Regions from separate parts of the Pseudomonas sp. GW821-FHT04C07 genome, predicted to be linked through region 1. Evidence: riboswitches for the same ligand, from Rfam matches in the RefSeq annotation. Region 1 holds a riboswitch; the other holds the start of a gene.
What was found. A riboswitch is a leader RNA that binds a small molecule or an ion and turns the genes downstream of it on or off. The one in region 1 is predicted to bind cobalamin.

Region 1 (15,678 bases):
CAAGCTGCGAGCTCTGCAATTGCGTGCTTCGCGTCGTGGTCTGCACCTGACCGATGAGGTCGGGCACTTTATCCTCACTCGCGGCACTCGCAGCATGAGTGCGTTGTTCGAGCTGCTGGAACGTCTCGATCAGGCTTCGTTGCAGGCGCAACGCAAGCTGACCATTCCCTTCCTTAAAGAAACCCTAGGCTGGTAAAACCGCAGTCTGTAGCGCTTTTTTGGCACTTTCAAGGCGCCAGAAAACCCGCTCCAGGGATGCTTCCAGGGTGCGCGAGCGTTTATATCGGGCTTAAGGCCTTAGATGTAAACGAGAAACCGATAAGTCACATTTACATCGATTGAATTTGCAAATGAGGATGATAGAAGGCATAGTCGCGGCTTCTTTATATCTTCAGCCACGGTCGTGCCCATGCTAAAGCGCTTCGCACCCCTCGTGCCTCTCGCACTCGTCACCCTGTTGTTTGGTTGCGCTGCTCACTCTCCGGTGTCGCAACAGCAAGAACAACAGTTTAAAAATTCTGTTACTGCCCAGTCTTCCGCTGCTTACCGGGAAGAACTGGCGACTGAAAAAGAACTGGCCGACTTCGCCGGCAGCAAGCCGTACCAGCTGCCAGTTCTGGCCGACAGCATCCTTGAGCGTGGTATGTCTCTGATCGGTACCCGCTACCGTTTCGGTGGCACCTCCGAGGCTGGCTTCGATTGCAGCGGCTTCATCGGTTATCTGTTTCGTGAAGAGGCGGGCATGAATTTGCCGCGCTCCACTCGCGAGATGATCAACGTTGACGCACCGCTGGTCGCTCGCAACAACCTCAAGCCCGGTGATCTGCTGTTCTTCAGCACCAGTGGTCGCCGTGGCCGTGTCAGTCACGCGGGGATCTACCTGGGTGATGACCAGTTCATCCACTCCAGCAGCCGTCGTAGCGGTGGTGTTCGAGTCGATAACCTGGGCGACAGCTACTGGAGCAAAACCTTCATCGAAGCCAAGCGCGCACTCGCCATGGCCCCGACCACGGTCACTGCTAGCAAGTAATCAATCTTTTTGTAAGGTTAAGTTAAAGTCTTACTTGAAGTTTGACGCGTAGCCGCTAGAATCCTGACCTATTGTTGATAACCTAACCGCGTAAGCCCTGCTTACGCGGTTTTGTTTTCAGCCTCACGGCAGAGAAAGCCGCATCCAGATCAGGATTGTTCTGCATATGTCGACGTCGGCCCGCCTCGCCCTTCTCGTTTTCGCCGCACTGCTCAGTGCATGCGCCAGCCATACTCCGCCGCCAGCTCCGGTGGTTCGGCCTCCTGTTTTCGCTTCCCCTCAAACCTATTCGCCTGCCGCTGAAGACGTGCTTTTCCGTGCGTTGGGCCTGGTGGGTACGCCTTATCGTTGGGGGGGTAATACACCGGATTCGGGTTTTGATTGCAGTGGCCTGATCGGCTATGTCTATCGCGATGCAGCTGGCATCACTCTGCCGCGTTCGACCCGCGAGATGATCGGCATGCGCGCTCAGGATGTCGACCAGAATGCACTGCAAACCGGCGATCTGGTATTTTTCGCCACCAATGGCGGCTCGCAAGTCAGTCACGCCGGGATCTATGTCGGCGAAGGCCGGTTTGTTCACGCGCCGGCCACTGGCGGAACGGTTAAGCTGGACAGTCTGTCCAAAACCTATTGGCAGAAAGCCTATCTAAGCGCCAAGCGGGTATTGCAGCCTGAGCATCTGGCGCGCAACCCTTAGGTCGCACCTTTGCAGAGGTTGTCATGACCGCTCGCACTCTCAATCTCGACGATTCCCTCTACAGCTATCTGCTGGATGTTTCCCTGCGCGAAACGCCGTTGTTGCGCCGCTTGCGTGACGAAACCCAGGCCTTGCCCATGGCCCGCTGGCAGGTGGCGCCCGAGCAGGGTCAGTTCCTCGCGTTGTTGGTCAAGCTGACCGGCGCCAGGCGTTTGCTGGAAGTCGGTACTTTCACCGGCTACAGCGCCTTGTGCATGGCCGCAGCCTTGCCGGATGACGGTACCTTGATTTGCTGCGATATCCCGGGTGATTACAACGCCACTGCACGCCGTTACTGGCAGGAGGCGGGTGTGGCGCAGCGAATTGATTTGCGTCTGGCGCCTGCACTGGAAACCCTGGCGCAGATCGAGCAGCAAGGGCAGGGTGGCTGTTTCGACTTGATCTTCATCGATGCTGACAAAGCCAACTATCCAGCCTATCTGGAGAGTGCCTTGCGTCTGCTGCGAAGTGGCGGTCTGGCGATTTTCGATAACACGCTGTGGAGCGGGCGGGTGCTTGAGGTGAATCCTGAGAGTGAAGACACTCGAGCCATCCAGGCATTGAACCGCGCCTTGAAGGATGACTTGCGTGTCGACTTGTCACTGTTGCCGTTAGGCGATGGCCTGACGTTGTGCCGCAAACTGTAGGAGCACAGCTTGCTGGCGATGGCGATGGCGATGGCGATGGCGATGGCGATGGCGATGGCAGTGGCGAGTTGCGGCTTGAGTATGCTGGTTCCCCTATGAATGCACCGATGTAACCATAGAGAGGCGAAGCTGCCCGGTGGTTCAGCGTTTCAGCCGCGGGCTTCTTTGAATAGCACGGCGACGCCCGGATGATAGTTGCCTGCTTCATTGCGCAACTTGTGATAGGGGTAAGGGAAGTACCAGGCCACGGCGCAGGTATGTTCCTTTTGCAGATCGTCGACCATGTCCTGGAGTTCTTCGGGGGTGGCGCTGTGTTGGGGTTTGTGTGGCGCTACGAACAGACAGCCGAGCTTCAGATCGCTGGCGTAGCTGATCTTCCTGGCATCGCTCACGGCGTCGAGCAGCGCTTGAGTGAGGTTCAGGTTATTGACCCGTGGCCAGCGCTGGGTGGCCTGGATGTAGACCCGTTCCTCATTGGTGGCGATGTAGAGGTCGGCACGTCCATTGCGGTCGCCGTCTTCCTGCTGTTTTTTCGTCGGGGTCTGTTCCAGTGTCACCATTTCCGACATCCAGGCGGCAGCCGAGAGCAGCCCAAGGTTGGCGCGTTCATCAAACCAATAAGGGGATTCGTTATCACCGCGTACCTGGATGTAGCGATCGATACATTCAAACCAGCGCTCCAGCACTGGGCGCAGGAATTCCAGCTTCGGATTGCTGATGATCATGCCTTGCATGTTGCCCACCTTTATTTTTGTGATGTTAGTGTTGTGGCTATTTGATATCACTGCTTTCAGTGTGGCACAAGATTGGCGTCAGTTTATTGAACGACGGCACATAATATCGCGGGCGAACGCCCCGGGTTTAATTGACGCTCCACCCCCAACCCTCTAACCTTCGCGACTTGTTTCAGGTGCTCTGTGACCCAAGGTCGACAGAGTGAAACAGGGAAGCCGGTGAGTGTGCGTTCTTTAACAGAACGGACAGCGATCCCGGCGCTGCCCCCGCAACGGTAAATGAGTCAAGGCTGCGCTTTTGGCCACTGTGTCGACTGTCGATACGGGAAGGCGTGCAGCTCGGCAGCGATGCCCCTCATGAGCCCGGAGACCGGCCTGATCCATCCAGCGGCATCACGGTGGGCGATGCCAGGCTTATGCCGTCTATTTCTATTCCTGCCCCCCCGTTATCGTTCCAACGGAGAGCTGCCATGACTGAATCCCCCGATCGTGACGAACGCCATCTGGCGCGTATGTTGCGCAAAAAAGCCGTGATCGACGAGCGTATTGCCAACTCGCCGAACGAGTGCGGGCTGCTGTTGGTCCTGACCGGCAACGGCAAAGGCAAGAGCAGTTCTGCCTTTGGCATGCTTGCACGGGCCATGGGCCACGGAATGAAATGCGGCGTGGTGCAGTTCATCAAGGGTCGCAACAGCACCGGGGAGGAGCTGTTCTTTCGACGCTTCCCCGAGCAAGTACGCTTTCACGTCATGGGCGAAGGCTTCACCTGGGAAACCCAGGATCGCCAGCGTGACATCGCCGCAGCCGAAGCGGCCTGGGAAGTGTCCCGTGAACTGCTGCGTGACCCGGCCATTGGCCTGGTGGTGCTTGACGAGCTGAACATCGCCCTCAAGCACGGTTATCTCGACCTGGACCTGGTTCTCAGCGATTTGCAGGCTCGCCCGCCAATGCAGCACGTGCTGGTAACCGGCCGCGGCGCCAAGCCCGAAATGATTGATCTGGCCGACACGGTTACCGAAATGGGCGTGCTCAAACATGCGTTCCAGGCCGGGATCAAAGCGCAAAAGGGCATTGAGCTGTGAGTATTGAAGCATGAGTGATGCACGTCATTGTCCGGCGGTATTGATCGCCGCACCGGCTTCCGGTCAGGGCAAGACCACCGTGACCGCCGCGCTGGCCCGCTTGCATCGCAATCAGGGGCGCAAGGTGCGGGTATTCAAGTGCGGTCCGGACTTTCTCGACCCAATGATTCTCGAGCGCGCCAGCGGCGCGCCGGTGTATCAATTGGACATGTGGATGGTCGGCGAACAAGAAAGCCGTCGACTGCTGTGGGAAGCGGCGGGCGAGGCTGACCTGATCCTGATCGAAGGCGTCATGGGCCTGTTCGACGGTACGCCATCCAGCGCCGATTTGGCGCGGCACTTCGGCGTGCCGGTGCTCGCCGTGATCGACGGTACGGCCATGGCCCAGACGTTCGGTGCTCTGGCCTTGGGGCTGGCGCGCTATCAGGCGGACTTGCCGTTTGCCGGCGTTCTGGCCAACCGGGTTGGCACGTTGCGCCACGCGCAATTGCTCGAAGGCAGCCTGACCGAAGGCCTGCGCTGGTATGGCGCGCTGTCTCGCGAAACCGGGATCGAACTGCCGAGCCGCCACCTGGGCCTGGTGCAGGCCAGCGAACTGAATGATCTGGATCTGCGCCTCGACGCGGCGGCCGAAGCCTTGGCCAGCAGTTGTGAAGTGGCGTTGCCGCCGGCAGTCGGGTTCGCTGCGCCTGAGGTTGTCGTCGCCGAGCCATTATTAGCCGGTGTGCGGATTGCCGTGGCTCGCGATGAGGCATTTGCTTTCACCTACGGGGCGAGCCTGGACCTGCTACGGGCGATGGGCGCCGAGTTGCTGTTCTTTTCGCCGATCCATGATCGCGAACTGCCCGAGGCTGACAGCTTGTACCTGCCGGGCGGCTACCCGGAATTGCATCATGTTGCGCTGGCGGAAAACGCCACGATGCTGGCTGCGATCCGCGCGCACCACGCGGCCGACAAGCCGTTGCTGGCCGAGTGTGGCGGCATGTTGTATCTGCTCGACTCTCTGACCGATGTCGACGGTCAGCGCGCCGAACTGGTGGGGTTGCTCGCCGGCGAAGCGGTGATGCAAAAGCGTCTCGCGGCGTTGGCCTTGCAGGCGGTTGATCTGCCAGAGGGCTCGTTGCGCGGCCACACCTATCATCACTCGCTGACCAGTACAGCGCTTGAGCCGATAGCCCGGGGCCTGAGTCCTAACGGTGGGCGTGGCGCCGAAGCGGTCTACCGTGACGGTCGAATGACCGCTTCCTATGTGCACTTCTATTTCCCTTCCAATCCCTCTGCGGTGGCAGCACTTTTTGCGCCTGGCTCGCAAACCGCTATCGCGAGCAAGCTCGCTCCCACACTAGATCGTGTACTTCCTGTAGGAGCGAGCTTGCTCGCGAAGAGGCCATGACCGACAACGCCTTTAGTCCGGCCGAACGTGAGGCTGTTTATCGCGTGATTGGCGAGCGCCGCGACATGCGTCACTTTGCTGGCGGCACCGTCGAGCCCGAACTGCTCAGGCGTCTGCTCGAGGCCGCCCATCAAGCTCCAAGCGTGGGCCTGATGCAGCCGTGGCGGTTTATCCGCATCACCGACCGCCCGTTGCGCGGCAAAATTCAGCAACTGGTCGAAGAAGAACGTGTACGCACTGCCGAGGCGCTGGGCGAACGTTCCGACGACTTCATGAAGTTGAAAGTCGAAGGCATCAACGACTGCGCTGAAGTGCTGGTCGCCGCGCTGATGGACGATCGCGAGCGGCATATCTTTGGGCGCCGGACCTTGCCGGAGATGGACATGGCGTCGTTGTCCTGCGCTATTCAGAATCTCTGGCTGGCGTCCCGCGCCGAAGGCCTGGGGATGGGCTGGGTGTCGCTGTTCGAGCCCCAGGCGCTGGCCGACTTGCTGGGTCTGCCGGCCGGGGCCAAACCGCTGGCGGTATTGTGCCTGGGTCCGGTCACGGCGTTTTATCCGGCCCCCATGTTGGTGCTTGAAGGCTGGGCGCAGCCGCGCCCGCTGAGTGAATTGCTGTATGAGAATTATTGGGGAGTGAGTCAATGAGTGTGGCGTTGTTGAGTGCCGCCGCGGTCGCGCTGGATGCGCTGCTGGGCGAACCCAGGCGCTGGCATCCGCTGGTGGCGTTCGGCCGTTTTGCCGATCGCATCGAGCAACGTTTCAACTCCGGCGGTCGTGGCTGGCGCAGTCACGGCGTCACTGCCTGGGTGATGGCGGTGTTGCCGCTGACTCTATTGGTGACCGCCTTTGCCTGGCTGCCATATATCGGTTGGCTGGTCGAGATCCTCGCGTTGTATTGCGCCCTTGGCTTGCGCAGCCTTGGCGAGCATGTCAAGCCGGTCGCTCAGGCTCTGCGCAGCGATGACCTGGAGCAAGCACGACGTCGAGTGGGCTATCTGGTCAGCCGTCAGACCAGTGAGCTTGATTCCACGGAAGTCGCCCGGGCCGCCACTGAGTCGGTGTTGGAAAACGGTAGCGATGCGGTGTTCGCTGCGTTGTTCTGGTTTGCCGTCGCCGGCGCACCGGGGGTGGTGCTGTATCGCCTGAGTAATACGCTGGACGCGATGTGGGGCTATCGCAATGAACGCTTCGAACGCTTTGGCTGGGCGGCGGCGAAGATCGACGATGCTCTTAACTATATTCCTGCTCGCCTGGTTGCCCTGACCTACGCGCTCTTGGGCAAGACCCGTCTGGCGCTGAAGTGCTGGCGGACTCAGGGACCCACCTGGGACAGCCCGAACGCAGGTCCGGTAATGGCAGCGGGCGCGGGGGCCTTGGGCGTAGAGTTGGGCGGGGCAGCGATCTACCACGGTGAACTGCACCAGCGTCCGCAACTGGGTGAGGGCGTGCCGGCTGATGCCAACTCCATCGACCGTGGCTGGCAACTGGTGCAGCGCGGGGTGTGGTTATGGTTGCTGATTTTCTGCGTGGGAGCTGAGCTCTATGCTTGACCACGGCGGACGGTTGCGCAAGGCCGCGCTGCAATACGGTATTGCCGAAGCGGATTGGCTGGACCTGTCCAGTGGCCTTGCGCCTTGGCCGTGGCCGGTACCGCAGATCCCTCTGCGGGCCTGGGCGCGTTTGCCGGAAACCGATGATGGTCTTGAGCAAGCCGCCTGCGATTACTACGGCGCGACTCAAGTGCTACCGGTTCCGGGCTCGCAAGCGGCGATCCAGTTGCTGCCGCGATTACGCCGTGCCGGCAAGGTTGGCGTGCTCTCGCCCTGTTACGCCGAGCATGCCGAGGCATGGCGCCGCTGCGGCTACATCGTGCGTGAGGTGCTGGAGCAGGAAGTAGACTTCTTTCTCGACCACCTTGACGTGCTGGTGGTGGTCAACCCGAATAACCCCACCGGCCTGAGCCTGACCCCGGATCGGTTACTCGACTGGCATGCTCGACTGGCGCAACGCGGCGGCTGGCTGGTGGTCGATGAAGCGTTCATGGACAACACACCGCAGCTCAGTCTGGCCGCTCATGCCAATCAGGTCGGGTTGATCGTTTTGCGATCATTCGGCAAGTTTTTCGGTTTGGCCGGTGTACGTCTGGGCTTCGTGCTGGCCGAGCGCAAACTGCTCAAATTGCTCGCCGAACAGGTCGGACCCTGGGCGGTCAGTGGGCCGACACGGGTGTTGGGGCAGGTTTGCCTGCGCGATACGGTGGGGCATGCCCGGCAACGTCTGCGCAGCGAAGAAGCCAGTCAACGGTTGACGCAAGTGCTTGAGCACCATGGATTCAAGCCACAGGGCGGCTGCGCCTTGTTCCAATGGCTGATCACTGAGCGCGCTGAACATCTGCACGAATTCATGGCTCAACGCGGCATTCTGTTGCGGTTGTTTACCCACAACAGCAGCCTGCGTTTCGGCTTGCCGGCCGATGAAGCCGATTGGCTGCGCCTCAATCAAGCGTTAGAGGCCTACACCAAGGAACAAACACCATGACCACGCTGATGGTGCAAGGCACCACCTCGGACGCCGGTAAAAGTACGCTGGTAACGGCGCTGTGCCGCTGGCTGACCCGCCAAGGCGTCCGCGTCGTGCCCTTCAAACCGCAGAACATGGCGCTCAATAGCGCGGTAACGGCGGATGGCGGCGAGATCGGTCGTGCACAAGCGGTGCAGGCTCAGGCCGCCAATCTTGAACCGCACACCGACATGAACCCGGTGCTGCTCAAGCCCAACAGTGAGACCGGCGCGCAGGTGATCATTCATGGTCGCGCGGTGACCAGCATGAACGCCGTGGCCTATCACGACTACAAAGCCATCGCCATGCAGGCGGTGTTGGCCTCCCATCAACGCCTGAATGCCGCCTACCCGGTGGTGATGGTCGAGGGTGCGGGTTCGCCGGCCGAGATTAATCTGCGTGCTGGCGATATCGCCAACATGGGGTTTGCCGAAGCGGTGGACTGCCCGGTGTTGCTGATCGCTGACATCAATCGCGGTGGAGTGTTTGCCCATTTGGTGGGCACTTTGGAATTGTTGTCGGCCAGCGAGCAGGCACGGGTCAAAGGCTTCATCATCAACCGTTTTCGTGGCGACATTGCCTTGCTGCAACCGGGCCTCGACTGGCTCCAGGAGCGCACCGGCAAGCCGGTAGTTGGCGTGTTGCCATACGTGATGGACCTGCACCTGGAGGCTGAAGACGGCATCGATCAGCGTCAGACCGACAAGGTCGGGCAGGTGTTGAAAGTGGTGGTGCCGGTCTTGCCGCGCATCAGCAACCACACCGATTTCGATCCGCTGCGTCTGCACCCGCAAGTCGATCTGCAATTCGTCGGTCCGGGCCAGCCGATTCCTCCGGCTGATTTGATTGTTCTTCCCGGTTCGAAAAGCGTACGCAGCGACCTCGCGTTCTTGCGCGCCAACGGCTGGGACACGGCTATCTCGCGGCACCTGCGCTACGGCGGCAAGTTGCTGGGAATCTGCGGCGGTTTGCAGATGCTCGGCGAGCAGTTGCATGACCCGCTGGGGCTTGAAGGTGCGCCGGGGTCCAGTGCCGGTCTGGGCCTGCTGGCCTTCGCCACAGTCCTTGAAGAAGAGAAGCAACTGCGCAACGTACGTGGCCATCTGGCGCTGGAAGACGCACCAGTCAACGGTTATGAGATTCATGCCGGAGTCACTACCGGTGCCGCGCTGGAGCGGGCTGCCGTGTATCTGGATGACGGCCGCAGTGATGGCGCGCAAAGTACGGATGGGCAGATTTTCGGCACCTATCTGCATGGCCTGTTCGAGTCGTCGGCGGCCTGCAGTGCGCTGTTGCGCTGGGCGGGTTTGCAGGAGGTGCAGGAGGTGGACTACCACTCCTTGCGCGAGCGTGACATTGAGCGCTTGGCCGATCTGGTGGAAAAGCATCTTGATACGAGCTATTTGCGCGAACTCTGTGGGATTTAGGGTGACCCTGATGCCGCCATCGCGGGCAAGCCTCGCTCCTACAGATACGGTGAAACCTGTAGGAGCGAGGCTTGCCCGCGAGGCGTCAATGGCCACACCGCTCATTAAAGGATTTCGAACATGCTGCAACTGATCCTCGGCGGCGCCCGCTCCGGTAAAAGTCGTCTGGCTGAAAAACTCGCCTGCGACAGCGGTCTGGCCGTGACTTATATAGCGACCAGCCAGCCGCTGGATGGCGAAATGAACGAGCGCATTGCCCATCATCGCCAGCGTCGTCCGGTTGAATGGTCATTGATCGAAGAACCCTTGGAGCTGGCCCGCGTATTGCGCGACACCGCCAGTGCCGAACGTTGCCTGCTGGTGGATTGCCTGACCTTGTGGCTGACCAATCTGCTGATGCTGGAAAACCCCGAGCGCCTGGCCCTTGAGCGTGAGGCGCTGCTGGAGTGCCTGGAGTCTTTGCCGGGTGAAATTGTTTTTGTCAGCAACGAGACCGGTCTGGGTGTCGTGCCGCTGGGCGAATTGACTCGCCGCTATGTCGATGAAGCCGGTTGGTTGCATCAAGCCCTGGCTGAGCGCTGTCAGCGTGTCGTACTGACCGTCGCCGGCCTGCCCCTGACTTTGAAAGGAACTGCGTTATGAATAACTCCTGGTGGCTGAACCCGTGCAAACCGATCGATGCGCTGGCTTACGAGCAGGCGGCGGTCCGTCAGCAGCAATTGACCAAGCCGGCCGGTTCCCTGGGCCAGCTTGAGTCCATCGCGGTGCAGTTGGCCGGGTTGCAAGGGCGTATCAAGCCGAGTCTGAATCAGTTATGGATTGCGATCTTTGCAGGTGACCACGGCGTAGTCGCTGAAGGCGTCTCGGCGTTCCCTCAGGAAGTCACCGGGCAGATGCTGCACAACTTCGTCAGCGGCGGTGCGGCAATCAGCGTGTTGGCGCGGCAACTGGGGGCGCAGCTCGAAGTAGTCGATCTGGGCACTGTCACGCCTTCGCTGAATCTGCCGGGCGTGCGTCATCTGAACATTGGCGCTGGCACACAGAACTTTGTTAACGGCCCCGCCATGACGCATGCTCAAGGCGAATTAGCCCTGCAAGCCGGACGGGACAGCGTGCGCCGTGCCATTGCGGCAGGTGCCGAGCTGTTTATCGGCGGTGAGATGGGCATCGGCAACACCACGGCTGCGAGCGCCGTGGCCTGCGCGTTGCTCGATTGTCCGGTGGCGCATCTGGTTGGGCCTGGCACTGGCCTGAATGCCGCGGGCGTCAGCCATAAAGTGCACGTCATCGAGCGCGCGCTGGCATTGCATGCCGCCCAGCGCGGCGATGCGCTGCTGACCTTGTTCAATCTCGGCGGTTTTGAAATCGCGGCGCTGGTCGGGGCTTATCTGGCCTGTGCCCAGGAAGGCGTGGCCGTGCTGGTGGACGGCTTCATCTGCAGCGTCGCGGCGTTGGTCGCGGTGCGCTTGAATCCTGCGTGTCGCGACTGGCTGCTGTTTGGTCACCGCGGTGCCGAGCCGGGTCATCGTCATGTGCTTGAGGCATTGAAGGCCGAGCCTTTGCTAGAGCTTGGCTTACGCCTGGGTGAGGGCAGTGGTGCCGCGTTGGCAGTGCCGTTGTTGCGACTGGCCTGTGACCTGCATGGCCAAATGGCAACCTTCGCGGAAGCGGCTGTGGCGGATCGCCCGGCATGATGCAACTGGACCTGCTGCGCCACGGCGAAACCGAACTCGGTGGCGGTTTGCGCGGCAGTCTGGATGACGCGTTGACGGCCAAGGGCTGGGAGCAAATGCGCGCCGCGGTGCTGGCAAAGGGGCCGTGGGATCGACTGGTCAGCTCGCCGTTGCAACGTTGCGCACGTTTCGCAGAGGAACTGGGCGCACGTCTTGGGTTGCCGGTGCAGCTGGAAAAAGACCTGCAAGAACTGCATTTCGGTACCTGGGAAGGGCAGAGTGCAGCGGCGTTGATGGAAACCGACGCCGAAGCGCTGGGCCTGTTCTGGGCGGATCCCTACGGGTTCACCCCGCCAGGGGGCGAGCCGGTGACGCAGTTTTCGGCACGGGTGCTGGCGGCGGTCGAGCGGCTGCACCAAACCTATGCCGGTGAGCGGGTGTTGCTGATCAGCCATGGCGGGGTCATGCGTTTGCTGTTGGCCCAGGCTCGTGGTCTGCCCCGCGAGCAATTGCTCAACGTTGAAGTCGGCCACGGTGCGCTGTTTTCGCTGCGGGTCGAGGCCAATCTCAGGTTGAGCGAAGGAATCTGAACATGCTGCCTTTCTGGATCGCCCTGCAATTTCTCAGCAGCTTGCCGATACGTCTGCCGGGTATGCCGCAGCCGCAGGAACTGGGCCGTTCGTTGCTGTTTTATCCGCTGGTGGGGTTGCTGCTCGGCGGGTTGTTGTGGACGTTGAACTGGGGGCTCGCCGGGGCGCCCTTGTTGTTGCACGCTGCGCTGTTGCTGACTGCCTGGGTCTTGTTCAGCGGTGGTTTGCATCTGGATGGCCTGGCCGATAGCGCCGATGCCTGGCTGGGTGGTTTTGGTGATCGTGAGCGCACCCTGACCATCATGAAGGACCCGCGCAGCGGGCCGATTGCGGTCGTGACGCTGGTGTTGGTGCTGCTGCTCAAATTTGCCGCGTTGCTGGCGCTGATCGAGCAGCAGCACAGCATTGCGTTGATCCTGGCGCCTTTAATCGGCCGCAGCGCGTTGCTGGGGTTGTTTCTGACGACGCCTTACGTGCGAGCCGGTGGGCTGGGACAGGCATTGGCTGATCATCTTCCGCGTATGGCCGGTAAACAGGTGTTGTTGCTGAGCACGGTGGCCTGTGTGCTGATCGCGGGATTACACGGTGTGTTTGCCGCAGTGCTGGCGACAGCGGTGTTCTTCTGGTTGCGACAAGTAATGATGCGGCGGTTGGGTGGGACTACTGGCGATACCGCAGGCGCCTTATTGGAGCTGCTGGAAGTGGCGGTGTTGGTGGGATTGGCGTTGGTCTGATGATTTGTAGGGCGATGAAGAGCGTACCGTAGAAATCCTTCAAAACTTGCTTTCCCTCAACCGCGGGTATATACACGCACTATGCTTCCTTCCCAATGTTTATGCACCAACCTGCGTCGTGCCGCCCGAGGCGTCAGCAGGTATTACGACGGCGCTCTCGACGGCTTCGGGATCAACGTTGCGCAGTATTCTTTACTGTGCAATTTGCAACGTCTGGATCAACCGAGCATTTCGACCCTGGCGCACGCCATGGGCCTGGACCGCAGTACCCTGGGGCGCAATCTGCGGGTGCTGGAGGGTGAAGGTCTGGTTACGCTGGTCGAGGGTGAAGATCATCGCAATCGTGTTGTACTGCTCACTGAAACCGGGCTAGAGCGACTGGCGGCGGCCTTGCCGGCGTGGGAAGCGGCGCAGCAGCGTTTGATCGAGAAACTGGGTGCAGAAAAGCGGGAAACCTTGCTGGCCTTGCTGGACGAGCTTGCCTGAAGGCAATAAGTCCGATCATAAGCGGGTATATACCCGCTACCGGAGAACAAGAATGACATCGATGTGGCGTACCAGCGGTTGGGTTCTTCTCGGGAGTGCGCTGATTCTCGCGTTGTCCTTGGGAGTGCGACATGGCTTTGGGTTGTTTCTGGCACCGATGAGTGCGGAGTTTGGTTGGGGGCGTGAGGTGTTTGCGTTCGCCATTGCCTTGCAGAACCTGATCTGGGGCCTGGCGCAACCCTTTACCGGTGCGCTGGCCGACCGTTTCGGCGCGGCGAAAGTGGTGCTGCTCGGCGGGGTGTTGTATGCCCTCGGATTGGTGTGCATGGGGTTGTCCGATTCGGCCTGGTCGTTATCGCTCAGTGCTGGTTTGTTGATCGGTATCGGTCTGTCGGGCACTTCTTTCTCGGTGATTCTGGGGGTGGTTGGGCGCGCTGTTCCTCCCGAGAAACGCAGCATGGCTATGGGGATCGCCAGCGCTGCCGGCTCTTTCGGCCAGTTCGCCATGTTGCCCGGGACCCTGGGGTTGATCGGTTGGCTTGGCTGGTCGGCGGCGCTATTGGTGCTGGGTTTGCTGGTGGCGTTGATCGTGCCGTTGGTAAGCATGCTCAAGGACAACCCGTTGCCGGTATTCGGGCATGAGCAGACCTTGTCCGAGGCCGTGCGTGAGGCTTGCTCGCATTCCGGCTTCTGGCTGCTGGCGTTCGGTTTTTTTGTCTGTGGTTTTCAGGTGGTGTTTATCGGCGTGCATTTGCCGGCGTATCTGGTGGATCAGCATCTGCCCGCCACCACCGGAACCACAGTGTTGGCGCTGATCGGGCTGTTCAATATCTTCGGTACCTACACCGCTGGCTGGCTCGGCGGGCGGATGTCAAAGCCGCGCCTGCTGACCGGGCTGTATCTGTTGCGTGCGGTGGTGATCGGCCTGTTCCTGTGGGCACCGGTGACGCAGATCAGCGCCTATCTATTTGGTATGGCCATGGGCTTCTTGTGGCTGTCGACCGTACCGCTGACTAACGGCACGGTGGCGACACTTTTCGGCGTGCGAAATCTGTCGATGCTCGGTGGCATCGTTTTCCTGTTCCATCAATTGGGTTCGTTCCTTGGTGGTTGGCTGGGCGGGGTTGTCTACGACCGGACCGGTAGCTATGACTTGATCTGGCAGGTTGCGATTCTCTTGAGCCTGATGGCCGCTGCGCTGAACTGGCCGGTGCGCGAACGTCCGGTTGCGCGCCTGCAAATGCAGGCAAGTGCGGTATGAACAGCTTCTGGCCATGGTCCGTCGGCTTGAGTGTCTGCGCGCTGCTATTGGCGTTGGCCTGGTGGGGCTGGCATCAGGGCGGCCTGGCGCTGATGCAATTGGGCATCGGTACTTGTTAGAGGCTACTTGTCGGGGGCGCTCAGGGGCGAGTAACTTCGCCGTCTGACTTGAGGCGGTGTAAAAAGCCGTGGCTTCAAATCCCTGATCGCTGGCCACTAAAAAGCCCCGCCTCTGTACAAGAGTGCGGGGCTTTTCAATTCAACTGGCGAGCCGTTCAGGCTCGCTGTGAATCAGAAACGGTAGGTCGCGCCTGCACCGAAACCGTTTGCCCAGTTTTGATACTTGGCGTTGTAGGTTTGGCCACGGTCGTTGCTGTTGTTGATACCGACCGACTCTTCGTGCAGGTACGAGTACGCTACGTCGATGGTCAGATCGTCAGTCGGGCTCCAGCCGGCGCCGAGGCTGAAGATCTTCCGATCGCCAGTCGGGATGCGTGGAGAACGGTCGATGTTGTTGGTGGGTGCCTGGTCAAACGTCAGGCCGGTACGCAGCACCCATTGTTTGTTCAGCTTGTACGAAGCACCGATGGCGTGAGCCCAGGTGTCGTGCCAGTTCTGTTCTTCGGTGATGGTGCCGAATTGGCTGGCCAGCACAGGCTGAACGCCCTTGTTCTCGACCGTGATGTTTTCCAGGCGGCTCCAGCGGGTCCAGGTGCTGCCTGCATAGAGGGTCCACCGGTCGTTCAACTCGTGAGTGAGCGATAAATCGACCGACTCAGGGGTTTCGATTTTCAGCGAGGCGTCATACTTCTGGCTGGCGCTCAGACCTATAGCGTTCAGCACGCCATAGTCCACCTCGGTGTCCCCCTTGAGCTTGTACTTCACTTTCGAGTGATAGGTCAGGCCTACGCGGGTGCTGTCGGTAGCTTGTACCAGGACGCCGACGTTGTAGCCCAGCGCGGTATCGTCACCCTTGATCTTGACTCTGCCATCAGGGGCGGCCTGGGTGATCGACAGATTGGATTCCAGTGTGCCGTCGATATGGTTGATGGTCGGACCGAAGCCGATGGAAACCTTATCGTTGAATGCATAGCTGACGGTTGGTTGGAGGGTCAAAACCTTGACTTGGCTTTTGCTGCCGAAATAACGGCCGGCAAAACCGTTTTCGTAATCTGTTACCAGACCGAATGGCGCGTACATGCCGATACCGAACGCCCATTGGTCGTCGATTGGCTTGACGTAGTAGGCCATCGGGACGGCAATGAGTGGCACCATGTCGCCTTTGTTGGTGCCGCCGTTGGGGCTGGAGCTGGCGTGGCTGA
Region 2 (15,678 bases), on a different contig from region 1:
GACGCTTGTTGACGTCCCAGCTGCGCCACTCGCCCGTTTCGGCTTCCTTGACGCTGCCGTCGCCCTTGTACTTGTCGGCGATGGCCAGCAAGGCGTCGGTGCCTTCCGGCGTGCGGTTGAGCACCACGTCCTCGACGGCGTCGCGCAGCTCGGCCGGGATCTGGTCGTAGATCTCCAATTGGCCGGCGTTGACGATGCCCATGCTCAGGCCGTTGCGGATCGCATACAGCAGGAACACCGAGTGGATCGCTTCACGCACCGGGTTGTTGCCACGGAACGAGAACGACACGTTGGACACGCCACCGCTCGTCAGCGCGTAGGGCAGGTGGTCACGGATATAGGCGCAGGCGTTGATGAAGTCGACGGCGTAGTTGTTGTGCTCTTCGATGCCGGTGGCGATGGCGAAGATGTTCGGGTCGAAGATGATGTCTTCCGGCGGGAAGCCCACCTCGTTGACCAGGATGTCATAGGAGCGTTTGCAGATTTCCTTTTTGCGCGCTTCGGTGTCGGCCTGACCGGCTTCGTCGAAAGCCATCACCACCACTGCAGCGCCGTAGCGCTTGCACAGTTTGGCGTGATGAATGAACTGTTCGACACCTTCCTTCATGCTGATGGAGTTGACGATGCCTTTGCCCTGGATGCACTTGAGGCCAGCTTCGATGACTTCCCACTTGGAGGAGTCGATCATGATCGGCACGCGGGAGATGTCCGGCTCACCGGCGATCAGATTGAGGAAGGTCACCATGGCCTTCTTCGAATCGAGCATGCCCTCGTCCATGTTGATATCGATCACCTGCGCGCCGGCCTCGACCTGCTGCAGGGCGACTTCCAGCGCTTCGGTGTAGTTGTCTTCACGGATCAGGCGGGCGAAACGCGCGGAACCGGTGATGTTGGTCCGCTCGCCGACGTTGACGAACAACGACTCGCGATTGATGGTGAACGGCTCCAGGCCCGACAGGCGGCAGGCCTTCGCGATCTCCGGAATCGGCCGCGGTGCGTAGCTGGCCACCGCTTTGGCGATCGCCTCGATGTGCGCGGGGGTAGTGCCGCAGCAGCCGCCGACGATGTTCAGGAAGCCACTTTGGGCGAACTCTTCGATGACTTTGGCAGTGTCTGCCGGCAGTTCGTCGTATTCACCGAATTCGTTCGGCAGGCCGGCGTTCGGGTGCGCTGAAACGTAGGTGTTGGCCTTGTCCGACAGTTCTTCCAGGTACGGCCGCAGTTCACGGGCGCCAAGGGCGCAGTTCAGACCGACAGAGATCGGCTTGGCGTGGCTGATGGAGTTCCAGAAGGCTTCGGTAGTCTGACCGGACAGGGTACGGCCGGAGGCGTCGGTGATGGTGCCGGAAATCATGATCGGCAGTTCGACGCCCAATTCTTCATACACACCTTGCACGGCGAAGATCGCTGCCTTGGCGTTCAAGGTATCGAAGATGGTTTCGATCAGGATCAGGTCGGCACCGCCTTCGATCAGGCCTTTGGTGGCTTCGGTGTAGTTTTCCACCAGCTCATCGAAGGTCACGTTGCGGTAGCCCGGATTGTTCACATCCGGTGACAGCGAGCAGGTGCGGCTGGTCGGGCCGAGCACGCCAGCGACGAAGCGCGGCTTGTCCGGGGTTTCCAGGGTCTTGGCGTCGGCCACCTTGCGCGCCAGGCGCGCACCTTCTACGTTTAGCTCGTAGACCAGTGCTTCCATGCCGTAATCGGCCTGGGACACTTGGGTGGCGTTAAAGGTGTTGGTTTCGAGAATGTCGGCGCCAGCATCCAGATACGCCTTCTCGATCGCCCCGATCACGTCCGGGCGGCTAAGAATCAACAGGTCGTTGTTGCCTTTGACGTCGCTCGGCCAGTCAGCGAAGCGTTTGCCACGGTAGTCCTGTTCCTCGAGCTTGTAGCTCTGGATCATCGTGCCCATGCCGCCATCGAGAATCAGGATGCGCTCTTTGAGGGCTTGATGGAGAGCTTGAAGGCGAGCGCTGCGATCGGACATAGGACTACCTGGAAAGGCCAATACAAAGAAGGGCGATGATAGCAAACCTGTGTGCTTTTAGAGCATGACAGGCTTTTGCATGAATATCGCTCATGTTGGTGGCCGGGTTAGACCGGTAGAATCGCGACGTTTTTCTATCGCCGGAACCAGGGACATGTCTTATCGCGTTGTCATCGGCAGTATTTTGCTGCTGTTAAGTCTCGCCGCCACAGCGCAAGGTCCGGCGCCAGCGATTTCCTATACCCGTGATATTCAACCGATCTTTACCGATAAGTGCGTGGCCTGCCATGCCTGCTATGACTCCGCCTGTCAGCTCAATCTGGGCAGTGGGGAGGGCGCGGCACGGGGCGCTACGAAAATGCCGGTCTATAACGGCCAGCGCAGTCAAGCCTCAAGGCCGACGCGGCTGTTCTACGACGCCTTTGGCAAGGCGGCCTGGCAGCGTGAGGATTTCTATTCAGTGCTCGATGCTCAGGGCAGCCAGGCGGCGCTGATGGCGCGAATGCTTGAACTGGGCCACAAAACGCCACTTCGGCCCAACGCGAAGTTGCCCGAGGAGATCGTTTTGGGCCTCGAGCGCGAGAACATGTGCCCAATGCCGGGCGAGTTTGACAGCTATGCCGGTGCACATCCCAAAGAGGGCATGCCGCTGGCGGTGACGGGCCTGACCGATCAGCAGTACCAGACCCTGCAACGCTGGTTGGCGTCAGGGGCACCGATCGATGATCAAGGCCTGGCGCCCAGTGCCCAGGAGGCGTTGCAGATTGTTCAGTGGGAAAGCCTGCTCAATGCCCCGGGCGCTCGGGAAAGCCTGGTCGCTCGATGGCTGTTTGAGCATTTGTTCCTGGCACACATCTATTTCAAGGGCGGTGAGCCGGGGCATTTCTTCCAATGGGTGCGTTCGCGTACGCCGCCGGGGAAGCCGATCGACCTGATCGCCACCCGTCGTCCAAATGACGACCCCGGTACTCAGATCTATTACCGCTTGTGGCCGGTGCAGGGTGTGATCGTGCACAAGACCCACATCACTTTTGGCCTGGGCCCGGCAAAAATGGCGCGGGTCAAAACCCTGTTCTACAGCGGTAACTGGTACGTCAATGCGTTGCCCGGTTACGGGCCGGAGCGGCGGGCCAATCCGTTCGAAACGTTCGAGGCGATTCCGGCGCAAGCGCGTTATCAGTTCATGCTCGATAATGCCGAATACTTTGTGCGGACCTTTATCCGTGGTCCGGTCTGCCGAGGGCAGATTGCTACTGACGTGATTCGCGACAACTTCTGGGCGTTGTTCCAGGCGCCGGAACATGACCTGTACATCACCAACCGCAACTACCGCACTAAGGCAACGCCGTTGCTGGCGATGCCGGGACAAAATGATGATGTCGGCAGTGTCTTGACCCTGTGGCACAACTATCGCGACAAGCGCAACGAATATGAAGCCTTGCGCCGGGACACCTACGCCGATGCGCCAGCACCAAGCTGGTCGACTCTGTGGGCCGGCAACGACAACGCCTTGCTAAGCATTTTCCGCCACTTCGACAGCGCCTCGGTGAACAAAGGCTTGATCGGTGACGTACCGCAAACGATGTGGCTGTTCGACTATCCGTTGCTGGAACGCACGTATTATCAGTTGGCGGTCAATTTCGATGTATTCGGAAACGTTTCCCACCAGGCCCAGACCCGTCTGTATTTCGACCTGATCCGCAACGGCGCCGAGCAGAACTTCCTGCGCCTGATGCCGGCCGATTCCCGGAACGATTATCTCGACGATTGGTACCAGAGCAGCGGCAAGTTCAAGATGTGGCTGGACTATGAAAGCATCGACAACGACAAACGCACCGCACTGAAGCTGGATGAAAAGGACCCGAAGCGCGATTTCGCCAACCAACTGCTGGCGCGCTACGGTGACTTGAACGCCAGGCCTGACCCGATCAATCGCTGTGACGGCGCGTATTGCTCACGGCCGAATATCGATCCGGCCCTGCAAGACGCCGAACAGGCCTTGAGTCGCCTGGTCTCGCGCCCGGCTGCGGGGCTTCGGGTCATCGATCAGTTGCCAGAGGCCACGATGCTGCGCATCGAGACCAAAAGCGGCAAGCGTGAGGTCTACAGCCTGCTGCGCAACCGCGCCCACAGTAACGTGGCGTTCCTGCTCGGCGAGGCGCTGCGTTATCAACCCGGATTGGATACGTTGACGATTTATCCAGGCGTACTCAGCAGCTATCCGAACTTCATCTTCAACATCCCGGCCGAGCAGGTTCCCGAGTTTGTTGCGCGAATGGAGAGCGCCAAGGATGCTGATCACTTCGAGAAAATCGTTGATCGCTGGGGGATTCGTCGCAGCCATCCACAGTTCTGGCAGTACTTCCATGACCTGACCGAGTACATTCGCGCAACCGAGCCGGTGGAAGCGGGCGTGCTGGACATGAACCGCTACGAGAACCTGTAATCGATGGTGAGGATGGCCAGTTCTTTCCCGACAAAAATACTAGGACTTTGTCCGGCGCGATGATTGGCGTAAACTGCGTCCAAGCCTGCGAGGAGTTTCCATGACCGCTATTACCATTACCGATGCTGCCCACGATTATCTGGCTGATCTGCTTTCCAAGCAGAACACCCCGGGAATCGGCATCCGAGTCTTTATTACCCAGCCTGGCACCCAATACGCCGAAACCTGTATTGCCTATTGCAAGCCGGGCGAAGAAAAACCGGAAGATACCGCGCTGGGGCTCAAAAGCTTCACCGCTTATATCGATTCCTTCAGCGAAGCCTTCCTGGACGATGCCGTGGTTGATTACGCCACCGATCGTATGGGCGGCCAACTGACCATCAAGGCGCCAAACGCCAAAGTTCCGATGGTCAACGCTGACAGCCCGGTGAACGAGCGCATCAACTATTACCTGCAAACCGAAATCAACCCGGGGCTGGCCAGCCACGGCGGTCAGGTCAGCCTGATCGATGTGGTTGAAGACGGTATCGCCGTGCTGAAATTCGGCGGTGGTTGCCAGGGCTGCGGCCAGGCTGATGTCACCTTGAAGGAAGGCATCGAGCGCACACTGCTTGAGCGTATTCCGGAGCTTAAAGGTGTACGCGACGTCACCGACCATACGCAGAAAGAAAACGCCTACTACTAAGGTGTTCGCTGCAAACAGAAAAAACGGCGCCCCGTGAGCGCCGTTTTTTTATGCCTGGGATTTGAGGTGGTCATTACATAGCCCTCGTATTGATCGTTCCCATGCTCCGCGTGGGAATGCAGCCCGGGACGCTCCGCGTCCCAGGAGCTGACGCAGAGCGTCCGTTGAGGTGTTCCCACGCGCGAGCGTGGGGACGATCATGTTCAGGGTCTGTACAAATGCGCATGCCCGGCACGATACAGCGACGATTCACTGAAATTGTCGCTGGCCAGCACCCGACCCACCAGGATGAGCGCGGTACGACGAAATCCCTTTGCCTGAACCTTTTCAGTAATATCAGCCAATGTGCCCACCACCCAATCCTGATCCGGCCAGGTGGCGCGATGAATCACTGCAATCGGGCAGTCCAGGCCATAGTGCGGGACCAGTTCGGCGATGATTTTCTCCAGATGATTGACCCCCAGATGAATCGCCATGGTCGCTCCATGCTGTGCCAGGCTGCCGAGTTCTTCCCCGGCCGGCATCGCCGTTTTGTCGGCATAGCGGGTCAGAATCACGCTCTGGGACACGTCCGGTAGCGTCAGCTCCGCGCCCAGCAGGGCCGCGCAGGCTGCGGTTGCCGTTACGCCAGGGATGATTTCAAAGGGAATATTCAACTCGCGCAAATAGCGAATCTGCTCGCCAATTGCGCCGTACAGGCTCGGATCGCCGGAATGCACCCGGGCCACGTCCTGACCTTTGCCATGGGCGGTCTTGATCAATTCAATGATCTGCTCCAGGTGCAATTCTGCGCTGTTGATCACCTGTTCGGCCTGGTGGCCTTCCAGCACGGCAGCGGGCACCAGCGAGCCGGCATAGATGATGACCGGGCAACTGCGGATCAGCCGCTGGCCTTTGACGGTGATCAGTTCCGGGTCGCCGGGACCTGCGCCGATAAAGTAGACGGTCATGGCTGTTTCCTGTGCAAAGTCGTGTCGGCAATGCTTCAGATGAAGATTGCTCATGATCAAGGGCGGGGATTATCGGGGATTTTACGGCGCAGATGCCAATGCAAAGGTGGCCTGGGCGTATTTCTGTCGCGAGATCAGCAGTTTGGCCGGGCTTTGCGTCAGATGCTCGGCCAGTGCCAGCGCAGCGCTTTCGGCCACGCCATAGCAACCGGTGCGTTCAAAGGCGATCTCTGAGCGATGACTCAATTGTGGCTCATAGGCAGCGAGCTGTGCACTGCTGAAGAATGTCAGCGGCAATGCCAATTGCGCAGCCAGCTCAAGCAGGCCAGGCTCCTCTCGTTTCAGGTCGATACTGGCCAGGGCCTGGATCGCTTGCAGATCGATGTGGTGAGCCTGCAACGCCTGATCGAGCAACGCCTGTAGCGTGGCGGCGGGGCAGCCACGCTGGCAGCCCAGGCCGACCACCAGGGTCGGCGCTGTGCTGATGTCAGTCATGCGCGGTATTGGCCTTCGCTTTTGCGACGGAACAACCAGGCGCTGATCAGGCCCAGGGCCAGCCAGAACGCGGCGTTGGTCAATTGCGAAGCGATTTTGAATTGTGCTTCGAGCGCTTCCGGCGCCAGGCTGGAATGCACCTGCGGTTGCGGCGCGCCAATGATGTGCGGTACCGCCAGAATTGCCACGCCGAGAATCTTCAATAGCCAGTGTTTGCCAAACACGATCAGCGCAATGCCGACAGCGGTGGACGCCGCGGTCCCGGCCCACCAGGTCTGCCGTTGCAGCAGGTCAGCGGCGGCAGTGCCGGGCAGCTCCGGCGGCAGGCCCATGGTCGGTGCCAGGCAGAAGGTCGCGTAACCGGCCAGGCCCCAGAGCAAACCTTCGGACGTGCGACCCGGAGCGCGCAGGGTATAGAGACCCGCAAGCATCAGGGCGAAACCGACGGCCACCACCAGATTGCCACCGGTGGTCGAGAGCACGCGCTGCCAGCCGTCCTCCGGCTCCCAGGCTTCGGCATCGTGGGTATGACCGGCCATGGCGCCTTCAGCGTGTTCGTGAACTTCGGCGGCCGGGGCCTTTTCATAGGTTTCCGCCTGGAGAATCAGCGGCGCGACCCAGAAGCTTTGCAGCAAGGTCAGCAACAAGGCCGCGAGCAGCCCTGTGAAACCTGCGGTTTGCGCAATACGCTTGATCATGTCAGCAGGTCTCAATGGCACGGAAAAGCGGAGCTGTGACGGGTGTCGTGGGCGGCGTTGTGCACCGCTTCGATATGCGAGAAACCGGCGAAATACACCAGGCACGCGCCCAGAATCGATGCGCCGATGGCGGCAATCAGACGTTGGCTCAGGGTGGACGTGGTGCTGGCGGTGCCTGCGTGGCGGGTGCTGCTGATGATCGACATGGCGCTTCCCTCTGATGTGTCAGCGGGTGAATCGAGCGCATGAAAACCCCTGCGAGACAGGCTCGCAGCGGTTCAAACAGCGCCCGCCCACCGCGGGTTTGTTATTTCAGTATTGCGGGCCGGTCTCCGGGCTCACGAGGGGTTTGGGCCAGCGCCTTCACCTGCAAAAGTCACCTTCCCATGCCGGACTGCTGGCACAGTGGATCTGACTCTTCGCTCGCTTACCGTTGCGGGGGCAGCACCGGACTGATCAAGGCTTTGAGTAAAGCACATGACTCACCGGTTTCCCGTTTCACCCTGTGAAGGGCACCCGTAACAAGTTGCGTAGGAGAGCATGGGCGGGGGATGAGAGTCAATTGGCAAGGTTTCTCACCTGGTAACTGTGGTGCTTTCATCGCGGGCAAGCCTCGCTCCTACAGGTGTAGCGGCGCTCTTGTAGGAGCGAGGCTTGCCCGCGAAGGCGCCAGATCAGGCAACGATGTATTTCGCCGGACATTGACCCGCCCCCAAGCGATGCGTAGCCTTGCGCTTTCGAGGTTCTTCGGCACTCTCGCCGAAGCTAAGAAGGGAACGCGGTCAATGCCGCGGCTGCCCCCGCAACTGTGAACGGTTCCGTTTCTGCCATGCCACTGCACCCTCTATCCATAGAGCGAGCGGGAAGGCGCAGAAATCGCCAGTCGAAAGACCGGCAGGCCGTCAGCCAGGAGACCTGCCTCGTACCAGATTCTCACTACAACCGGGCGGGGTGATCCGGTGGCGAAATCTTCCGCGCCCATCGGTGTGGTTGTCGTCCCGTATGCCCGCCACCTTGCCAAAGGGCATCCGATGAAAACACTGGCCAAACTTCCCGTCACCATCGTCACCGGCTTCCTCGGCTCGGGCAAAACCACCTTGCTGCGGCATATGCTTGATAACGCCCAGGGCCGCCGCATCGCGGTGATCGTCAACGAATTTGGCGAGCTGGGCATCGACGGCGAAATTCTCAAGCAATGTTCCATCGGTTGCACTGAAGAAGAGGCCAGCGGCCGGGTCTATGAACTGGCCAACGGTTGCCTGTGCTGCACCGTCCAGGAAGAGTTCTTCCCGGTGATGCGCGAGCTGGTTGCCCGTCGCACCGACCTGGATCACATCCTCATCGAAACCTCTGGCCTGGCGCTGCCCAAACCGCTGGTGCAAGCCTTCCAGTGGCCGGAAATCCGCAGTGCCTGCACTGTCGATGCAGTGATCACGGTGGTCGACAGCCCGGCCGTGGCCGCCGGCACCTTCGCTGCGTTCCCGGATCAAGTCGACGCCCAGCGCAAGCTTGACCCGAACCTGGACCACGAATCACCGCTGCACGAACTGTTCGCCGACCAGCTGGCCAGCGCCGACCTGGTGATCCTCAACAAAGCCGACCTGATCAGCCCTGAAAACCTGGCCAAAGTGCGCCTGGAAGTCGCCGAAGAACTGCCGCCAGCAGTAAAAATCATCGAAGCCAGCAGCGGTCGCTTGCCTCTGGAGGTTTTGATTGGTCTGGGCGCCGGTTCCGAAGAGCATATCGACAGCCGTCACAGCCACCACGACCATCACCACGACGGTGATGCCGATAGTGAAGGGCATGATGACCATGACCACGACGCCTTCGATTCCATTTCCATCGAACTGCCCCAGGCCGACGAAAGCCTGCTGCTGGATGCCCTGACCCAGCTGGTGGTTCAGCACGGCATTCTGCGGGTCAAAGGCTTCGCGGCGGTTGCGAACAAGCCGATGCGCTTGCTGATCCAGGGCGTGGGCACGCGCTTCGACAGACATTTCGACCGTGCCTGGCGCGCCGATGAGCCGCGTGCAACACGCCTGGTGCTGATTGGCCAGGAACTGGATGCCGCTCTGATCGAAGCGCAATTGCGCGCCGCACTCGGCGCCTGAGCCATGCACCTGCTCAGGACCCAGCCCGGCGGTTTCGTGTCGGATGACAACATTGCCGACCTTGGACAAACCCCCGCCGAGCTGGTGATCCTGTGCAGCGGCGATTCCAGCCTGGCGCTGCTCGCCGAAGCCGCGCAGCAATTACCAGACGACTATCCGAGCCTGCGTCTGGCCAATCCGATGCAGGTACAAAACCACGCCTCGGTCGATCTGTATGTCGACGAAGTCTTGCGTCACGCCAAAGTCATTCTGATCTCGCTGCACGGCGGGATCGGCTATTGGCGTTACGGCATCGAGCGTCTGGTGCAGCTGGCCGAAAAGGGCGTGCAACTGGTTCTGGTGCCCGGCGACGATCGTCCCGACCCGGAACTGAGCGACCTGAGCACGGTGGTCGCCGAAGACCGCGATCGGCTTTGGCACTTCCTGCGTCAAGGTGGTTTGGGCAACGCGCTGGACCTGTATCGCTGCCTGGCCAGTCGCTGGCTGGATCGCGATTACCCATGGGCCGAACCACAAATCCTGCCGCGTACGGCGATTTACCATCCGCGCAAAAGCAGCGCCACGCTCAGCGATTGGCAAGCCGACTGGCACGCTGATCAACCCGTGGCGGCGGTGTTGTTCTATCGCTCGCACCTGCAGGCGGCGAACACCGCTTTTATCGATGTTTTCTGCCAGCGCTTGCAGGCGGCGGGGCTTAACCCGTTGCCGATTGCGCTGGCCAGTTTGAAAGAGCCTGGCTGCCTGGCGATGGTCGAGGATTGGCTGGACGAGGTCGAGGCTGGGGTGATTCTGAACACCACCGGTTTTGCCCAGTCCAGTCCTGAAGCACCGCATCTGCGGCCTTTCCGGCGTAATATCCCGGTGATCCAGGCGATCTGCGCCCAGGACAACGAGCCCGGCTGGCGCGCCAGCGAGCAGGGCCTCGGGCCGCGAGACCTGGCCATGCATATCGCTTTGCCGGAGCTGGACGGGCGCATCATCAGTCGGCCCATCAGCTTCAAGGACCTGGCCTGGCGCAGCGAGCGCAGTCAGTCCGATGTGGTCTGCTACCGACCTGCGCCTGCGCGTATGGATTTTGTCGCAGAACTGGCGCGGCGCTGGATTGATCTGGCGCGGGTACCGAACGGCGAAAAGCGTATCGCGCTGATTCTCGCCAACTACCCGACCCGCGATGGTCGGATCGGCAACGGCGTGGGCCTCGACACCCCGGCCGCTGCGCTGAATATCCTGCGGGCGCTGCACGCTGAGGGCTATCCGCTGCCGGCGCAACTGCCTGAAAGTGGCACAGCGCTGATTCAGCAATTGCTTGGCGGGGTCAGCAATGATCTGGAGAGCATCGACCAGCGGCCATGCCAGCAAAGCCTGGCACTGGACGACTATTTTTCGATGTTCAACGCCTTGCCCGAAGCCAATCGCAACGCGGTGCTTGAGCGCTGGGGCGCGCCTGAAAGCGATCCGATGTTTCGCGGCGGGCGGATGATGATTGCAGGTTTGCGTATTGGCCTGACTTTCGTTGGCATTCAACCGGCGCGGGGCTATCAGGTCGACCCGAGCGCGGTCTATCACGACCCGGACCTGGTGCCGCCTCATGGCTATCTGGCGTTCTATTTCTGGTTGCGACAAACCTACGGCACCCATGGGGTAATCCACGTCGGCAAGCACGGCAACCTCGAGTGGTTGCCGGGCAAGGGCGTCGGTCTTTCGGAAAACTGCTGGCCGGATGCGCTGCTGGGGCCATTGCCGAACATCTATCCGTTTATCGTCAATGACCCGGGTGAGGGCGCCCAGGCCAAGCGTCGCACCCAGGCGGTAATCATCGATCACCTGATGCCGCCGTTGACCCGCGCTGAAACCTACGGCCCGCTGCGCGATCTCGAGTTGCTGGCCGACGAGTATTACGAAGCGCAGTTGCTTGATCCGCGCCGAGCCCGGGAGTTGCAGCGCGACATTCTGAAACTGGTGCGCGAAACCCGGATCGACCGCGAACTGCAACTGGACGAAAAGCTCGACAGCGACGCTGACGCGGCGATCTGGCTGCCGCGTCTGGACACCTATTTGTGCGACTTGAAGGAGTCGCAGATCCGCGATGGCTTGCATGTGTTCGGCGAGTCGCCAACCGGCCGCTTGCGCATCGATACCCTGTTGGCGTTACTGCGTATTCCCCGTGGCGATGGACGCGGTGCGCAGTCGAGTTTGCTGCGAGCCTTGGCCAAGGCCTTCGAACTGGGTTTCGATCCGCTGGACTGTGTGTTGGCTGATCCCTGGACCGGACCGCGACCGGTTGAACTGCAAACGCTGAGCAATGAGCTTTGGCGCACCACCGGCGATAGCCGTGAGCGCCTCGAGCTGTTTGCCGCGCAGTTGATCGAGCGGGTGTTAAGCGCTGATGTCGACACGTTGAACGAACCGGGCTGGGCCGAGGTGAAGGCAATTATCGAAAGCCTGCGCGAAGTCGTTGCGCCGCGTCTGGACGCCTGTGGCCCGGCAGAAATGCGCGGTCTGCTGGATGCCCTGAGCGGGCGTTTCGTTCCGGCGGGCCCCAGCGGTGCGCCGAGCCGCGGGCGGCTGGATGTATTGCCCACGGGGCGTAACTTTTTCTCGGTGGACGTGCGTAACCTGCCGACCACCACTGCCTGGCGTATCGGCTTTCAGTCGGCGAACCTGATTCTTGAGCGGCATTTGCAGGATCACGGCGACCACCTGCGTCAGCTTGGGCTTTCGGTCTGGGGCACGGCGACCATGCGTACCGGCGGTGACGATATCGCCCAAGCCATGGCGTTGATGGGTGTGCGTCCGGTGTGGGCCACTGGCAGTCAGCGGGTCGACGATTTCGAAATCCTGCCTCTGAGCCTGCTGGACCGGCCGCGGGTTGATGTCACCTTGCGGGTTTCCGGATTCTTCCGCGACGCCTTCGCCAACCTGATCCGTTTGTTCGATGCGGCGGTGCAGGCCGTTGCCGCGCTGGAGGAGCCGGATGACATGAATCCGCTGGCGGCCAAGGTCCGCAGTGAGCGTGAGGCGCTGTTGCAGTCCGGGCTGGATGAGGACGCCGCAACGCGTCAGGCCGGCTGGCGAATATTCGGCGCCAAACCCGGCGCCTATGGCGCGGGCGTACAGGGCGCCATCGACGGTCGCTTGTGGCAAAGCCGCGAAGACCTGGCTGAGGTCTATCTGAATTGGGGCGGCTACGCCTATGGCGGTTCCGATGAAGGCACCGCGGCGCGCGAGCAATTCGCTCAGCGTTTGAGTCAGGTTCAGGCAGTGCTGCAAAACCAGGACAACCGCGAGCATGACTTGCTCGATTCCAATGACTATTACCAATTTCAGGGCGGCATGCTCGCCGCCGTGGAAAGCCTCGGCGGTGAGCCGGTCGCAAGCTACCATGGCGACCATAGCCAGCCCGATCTGCCGAAGATCCGCACCTTGAAGGAAGAGCTGAACCGGGTGATCCGTTCCCGGGCGGCGAACCCGAAGTGGATCGAAGGGGTCAAGCGTCACGGCTATAAAGGGGCTTTCGAACTGGCGGCGACCGTGGATAATCTGTTCGCGTTCGACGCCACCACGCAGTTGATCGACGATCATCAGTACGCCTTGCTGGCCGATGCCTATTTGCTCGATCCCGCGACCCGTGATTTTGTCCGGCAGCACAACCCGCATGCCCTGCGCGACATGACCGAACGCATGCTCGAAGCCCAGCAGCGCGGAATGTGGAGCGACCCGGGTGAGTATCGTGAGGCGCTGGAGAACTTGCTGCTGGATATAGAAGAAGACACCTGACCTGGAGTGAGCACCGACTGTTCCCACGCTCTGCGTGGGAATGCAGCCCGTGACGCTCTGCGTCACATCAAGCGCCGAACGCGGAGCGTCCGTTGAGGCATTCCCACGCAGAGCGTGGGAACGATCACACAGACGACACATGACCCGACCCAACCGAGACCCGAACATGAGTGACACCCCACATTTTCCACTCTGCGCCGTGGTCGGTGCTGATGCCTTGAAGCTGGCGCTGTGCTTGACGGCTATCGATCCGAAGATTGGCGGCGTACTGATCGAAGGCCCGCGTGGCATGGCCAAGTCGACCCTGGCCCGTGGTCTGGCGGACCTGTTGGCCAGCGGGCAATTTGTCACCTTGCCGTTGGGTGCCACTGAAGAGCGCCTGGTGGGTACGCTGGATCTGGACGCCGCCCTTGGCGAAGGCCGGGCGCAGTTTTCTCCCGGCGTGCTGGCCAAGGCCGACGGCGGGGTGTTGTATGTCGATGAAGTGAATCTGTTGCCCGACCATCTGGTGGACTTGCTGCTGGACGTGGCCGCCAGCGGCATCAACCTGATTGAGCGTGACGGGATTTCCCATCGGCATTCGGCGCGGTTCGTGCTGATTGGCACCATGAACCCGGAAGAAGGCGAATTGCGCCCGCAGTTGCTCGACCGTTTTGGCTTGAACGTCGCCTTGAGCGGGCAGACGCCGCCGACTGAGCGCGGCCAGATCATCCGTCGTCGGCTGGACTTCGACAGCGACCCGCAGGCGTTTTGTGCGCAGTGGGAAAGCCAGCAGCATGCGCTGCGCGAACGCTGCCAGCAGGCGCGCTCGGCCTTGGCCAGCATTCCCCTCGATGATCAGGCCTTGGCACACATTACCGAACGCTGCTTTGCCGCCGGTGTCGATGGGCTGCGTGCCGATCTGGTCTGGCTGCGCGCGGCTCGCGCGCATGCCGCGTGGCGAGGCGTGCAGGCGATTACCGAAGAAGATATCGACGCGGTGGCCGAGTTTGCCTTGCGCCATCGTCGCCGCGAGCATTCGCCGCCTGCGCCAAGCCAGGCCAGCGCGCCACAGTCTCAATCTGCACAGAATCCCAACCCGACCGAAGGCCAGGGCCAATGGGGCGAAATGCCTGCACCTGCGTTGCCGGTCGGCGCTCGACGAGAAGTCCCGAGCTGGCCAAAAAAGCCCTAGGCATTCGCCCTCGATCTGATGCGGGGGCGGATGCCAGGCCCCGTGCGGGACGGCTGGACAATGGCAGGCAGGGCAAGAGTCGTGCGGCGCGCAACGGTTCAATCAATTGGCCAGGCACCTTGCTCAATGGCCGTCCGAACCAGCGTGAGGATTTGCTTTACCGTCTGCGCAGCCGTTCGCCCCATGAGCTGTGGCTGGTGATCGTCGACGCCTCGGCCTCGACTCGCCGTCATCAGGCCCTGAGCGACGCCAAAGGATTGTTGGCGCAGCTGTTCGATGACGCTTACCGGCAACGGGCGCGCCTGGCGTTGCTGACTGCCAGTGGCCACTCGCCGAAATGGCAGGTGCAAGGCCTGAAAGCTTCGAGCGGTCTGCGAGGCTGGCTTGATGCGTTGGGGGCGGGTGGTGGCACGCCGTTGCTGGCGGCTCTGGAGCAAGCGAGCGAGTGGCTGGCACTCCGGCAAAAGCGCTTTGCGGCGGAGCAGCAGCGGCTGTTGTTGTTGACTGACGGCCGCTTGAAGAACTGGCCGGCGCTGCCGTTGCTCAATTGTTCAGGATTGTTGGTGGACATCGAGAGAGGTCCGATTCGGCTTGGGCGGGCCAGGGAGCTGGCGACGCAGTTGCAGGCGGATTATCGGCATATTGATGATTTGCTGCCGGGTTGAAACCTCCATGCCCTGAAACACAAAAGCCCCGTCACAAGGACGGGGCTTTTGCTTAAAGCGGCAAACTAAATCAGAACACCACGCCCTGGCTGCGCAGGTAGTCGTCGTAGGTGCCGCTGAAGTCGATCACACCGCTCGGGCTCAGCTCGATGATGCGGGTCGCCAGGGACGATACGAACTCACGGTCGTGGCTGACGAAGATCAGCGTGCCCGGGTAGTTTTCCAGCGCCAGGTTCAGCGCTTCGATGGATTCCATGTCCAGGTGGTTGGTCGGTTCGTCCATCACCAGTACGTTCGGCTTCTGCAGGATCAGCTTGCCGAACAGCATGCGGCCTTGCTCACCACCGGAAATCACCTTGACCGACTTGAGGATCTCGTCGTTGGAAAACAGCATGCGGCCCAGGGTGCCACGTACCAGCTGCTCGCCGCCTTGAGTCCAGCGACCCATCCAGTCGAACAGGCTGGATTCGTCTTCGAAGTCCGAAGCGTGGTCCTGTGCGTAGTAGCCGATTTCCGCGGCGTCGGTCCATTTCACGCTACCGGCATCCGGGCTCAGGTCGTTGACCAGGGTACGCAGCAGGGTGGTTTTACCGATCCCGTTCGGGCCGATGATCGCCACGCGCTCGCCGGCCTCAACGGTGAAGCTGAAGTCCTTGAACAGTGTCTTGCCATCAAAGCCTTTGGCCA

Region 2: another riboswitch for cobalamin. It lies ahead of cobW (cobalamin biosynthesis protein CobW); the one in region 1 lies ahead of cobO (cob(I)yrinic acid a,c-diamide adenosyltransferase).

What each region holds. Positions count from the first base shown of each region.
Region 1 is NZ_JBWKTM010000009.1:84,606-100,283, forward strand. It holds gene hda (DnaA regulatory inactivator Hda) at 1-196, shown strand, start outside; gene AC07UI_RS17625 (C40 family peptidase) at 410-1,030, shown strand; gene AC07UI_RS17630 (C40 family peptidase) at 1,197-1,730, shown strand; gene AC07UI_RS17635 (class I SAM-dependent methyltransferase) at 1,754-2,416, shown strand; gene AC07UI_RS17640 (hypothetical protein) at 2,566-3,150, opposite strand; cobalamin riboswitch at 3,308-3,543, shown strand; gene cobO (cob(I)yrinic acid a,c-diamide adenosyltransferase) at 3,621-4,232, shown strand; gene AC07UI_RS17650 (cobyrinic acid a,c-diamide synthase CobB) at 4,243-5,625, shown strand; gene bluB (5,6-dimethylbenzimidazole synthase) at 5,622-6,272, shown strand; gene cbiB (adenosylcobinamide-phosphate synthase CbiB) at 6,269-7,177, shown strand; gene cobD (threonine-phosphate decarboxylase CobD) at 7,170-8,165, shown strand; gene AC07UI_RS17670 (cobyric acid synthase) at 8,162-9,613, shown strand; gene cobU (bifunctional adenosylcobinamide kinase/adenosylcobinamide-phosphate guanylyltransferase) at 9,734-10,255, shown strand; gene cobT (nicotinate-nucleotide--dimethylbenzimidazole phosphoribosyltransferase) at 10,252-11,307, shown strand; gene cobC (alpha-ribazole phosphatase family protein) at 11,304-11,876, shown strand; gene AC07UI_RS17690 (adenosylcobinamide-GDP ribazoletransferase) at 11,879-12,610, shown strand; gene AC07UI_RS17695 (MarR family winged helix-turn-helix transcriptional regulator) at 12,692-13,096, shown strand; gene AC07UI_RS17700 (MFS transporter) at 13,149-14,357, shown strand; gene AC07UI_RS17705 (hypothetical protein) at 14,354-14,476, shown strand; gene AC07UI_RS17710 (OmpP1/FadL family transporter) at 14,648-15,678, opposite strand, start outside.
Region 2 is NZ_JBWKTM010000007.1:217,306-232,983, reverse strand. It holds gene metH (methionine synthase) at 1-1,990, opposite strand, end outside; gene AC07UI_RS15405 (fatty acid cis/trans isomerase) at 2,145-4,436, shown strand; gene nfuA (Fe-S biogenesis protein NfuA) at 4,537-5,121, shown strand; gene cobM (precorrin-4 C(11)-methyltransferase) at 5,325-6,071, opposite strand; gene AC07UI_RS15390 (cobalamin biosynthesis protein) at 6,153-6,566, opposite strand; gene AC07UI_RS15385 (CbtA family protein) at 6,563-7,264, opposite strand; gene AC07UI_RS15380 (CbtB domain-containing protein) at 7,276-7,470, opposite strand; cobalamin riboswitch at 7,571-7,799, opposite strand; cobalamin riboswitch at 7,988-8,201, shown strand; gene cobW (cobalamin biosynthesis protein CobW) at 8,296-9,375, shown strand; gene cobN (cobaltochelatase subunit CobN) at 9,379-13,152, shown strand; gene AC07UI_RS15365 (magnesium chelatase ATPase subunit I) at 13,319-14,326, shown strand; gene AC07UI_RS15360 (vWA domain-containing protein) at 14,251-14,991, shown strand; gene AC07UI_RS15355 (ABC-F family ATPase) at 15,062-15,678, opposite strand, start outside.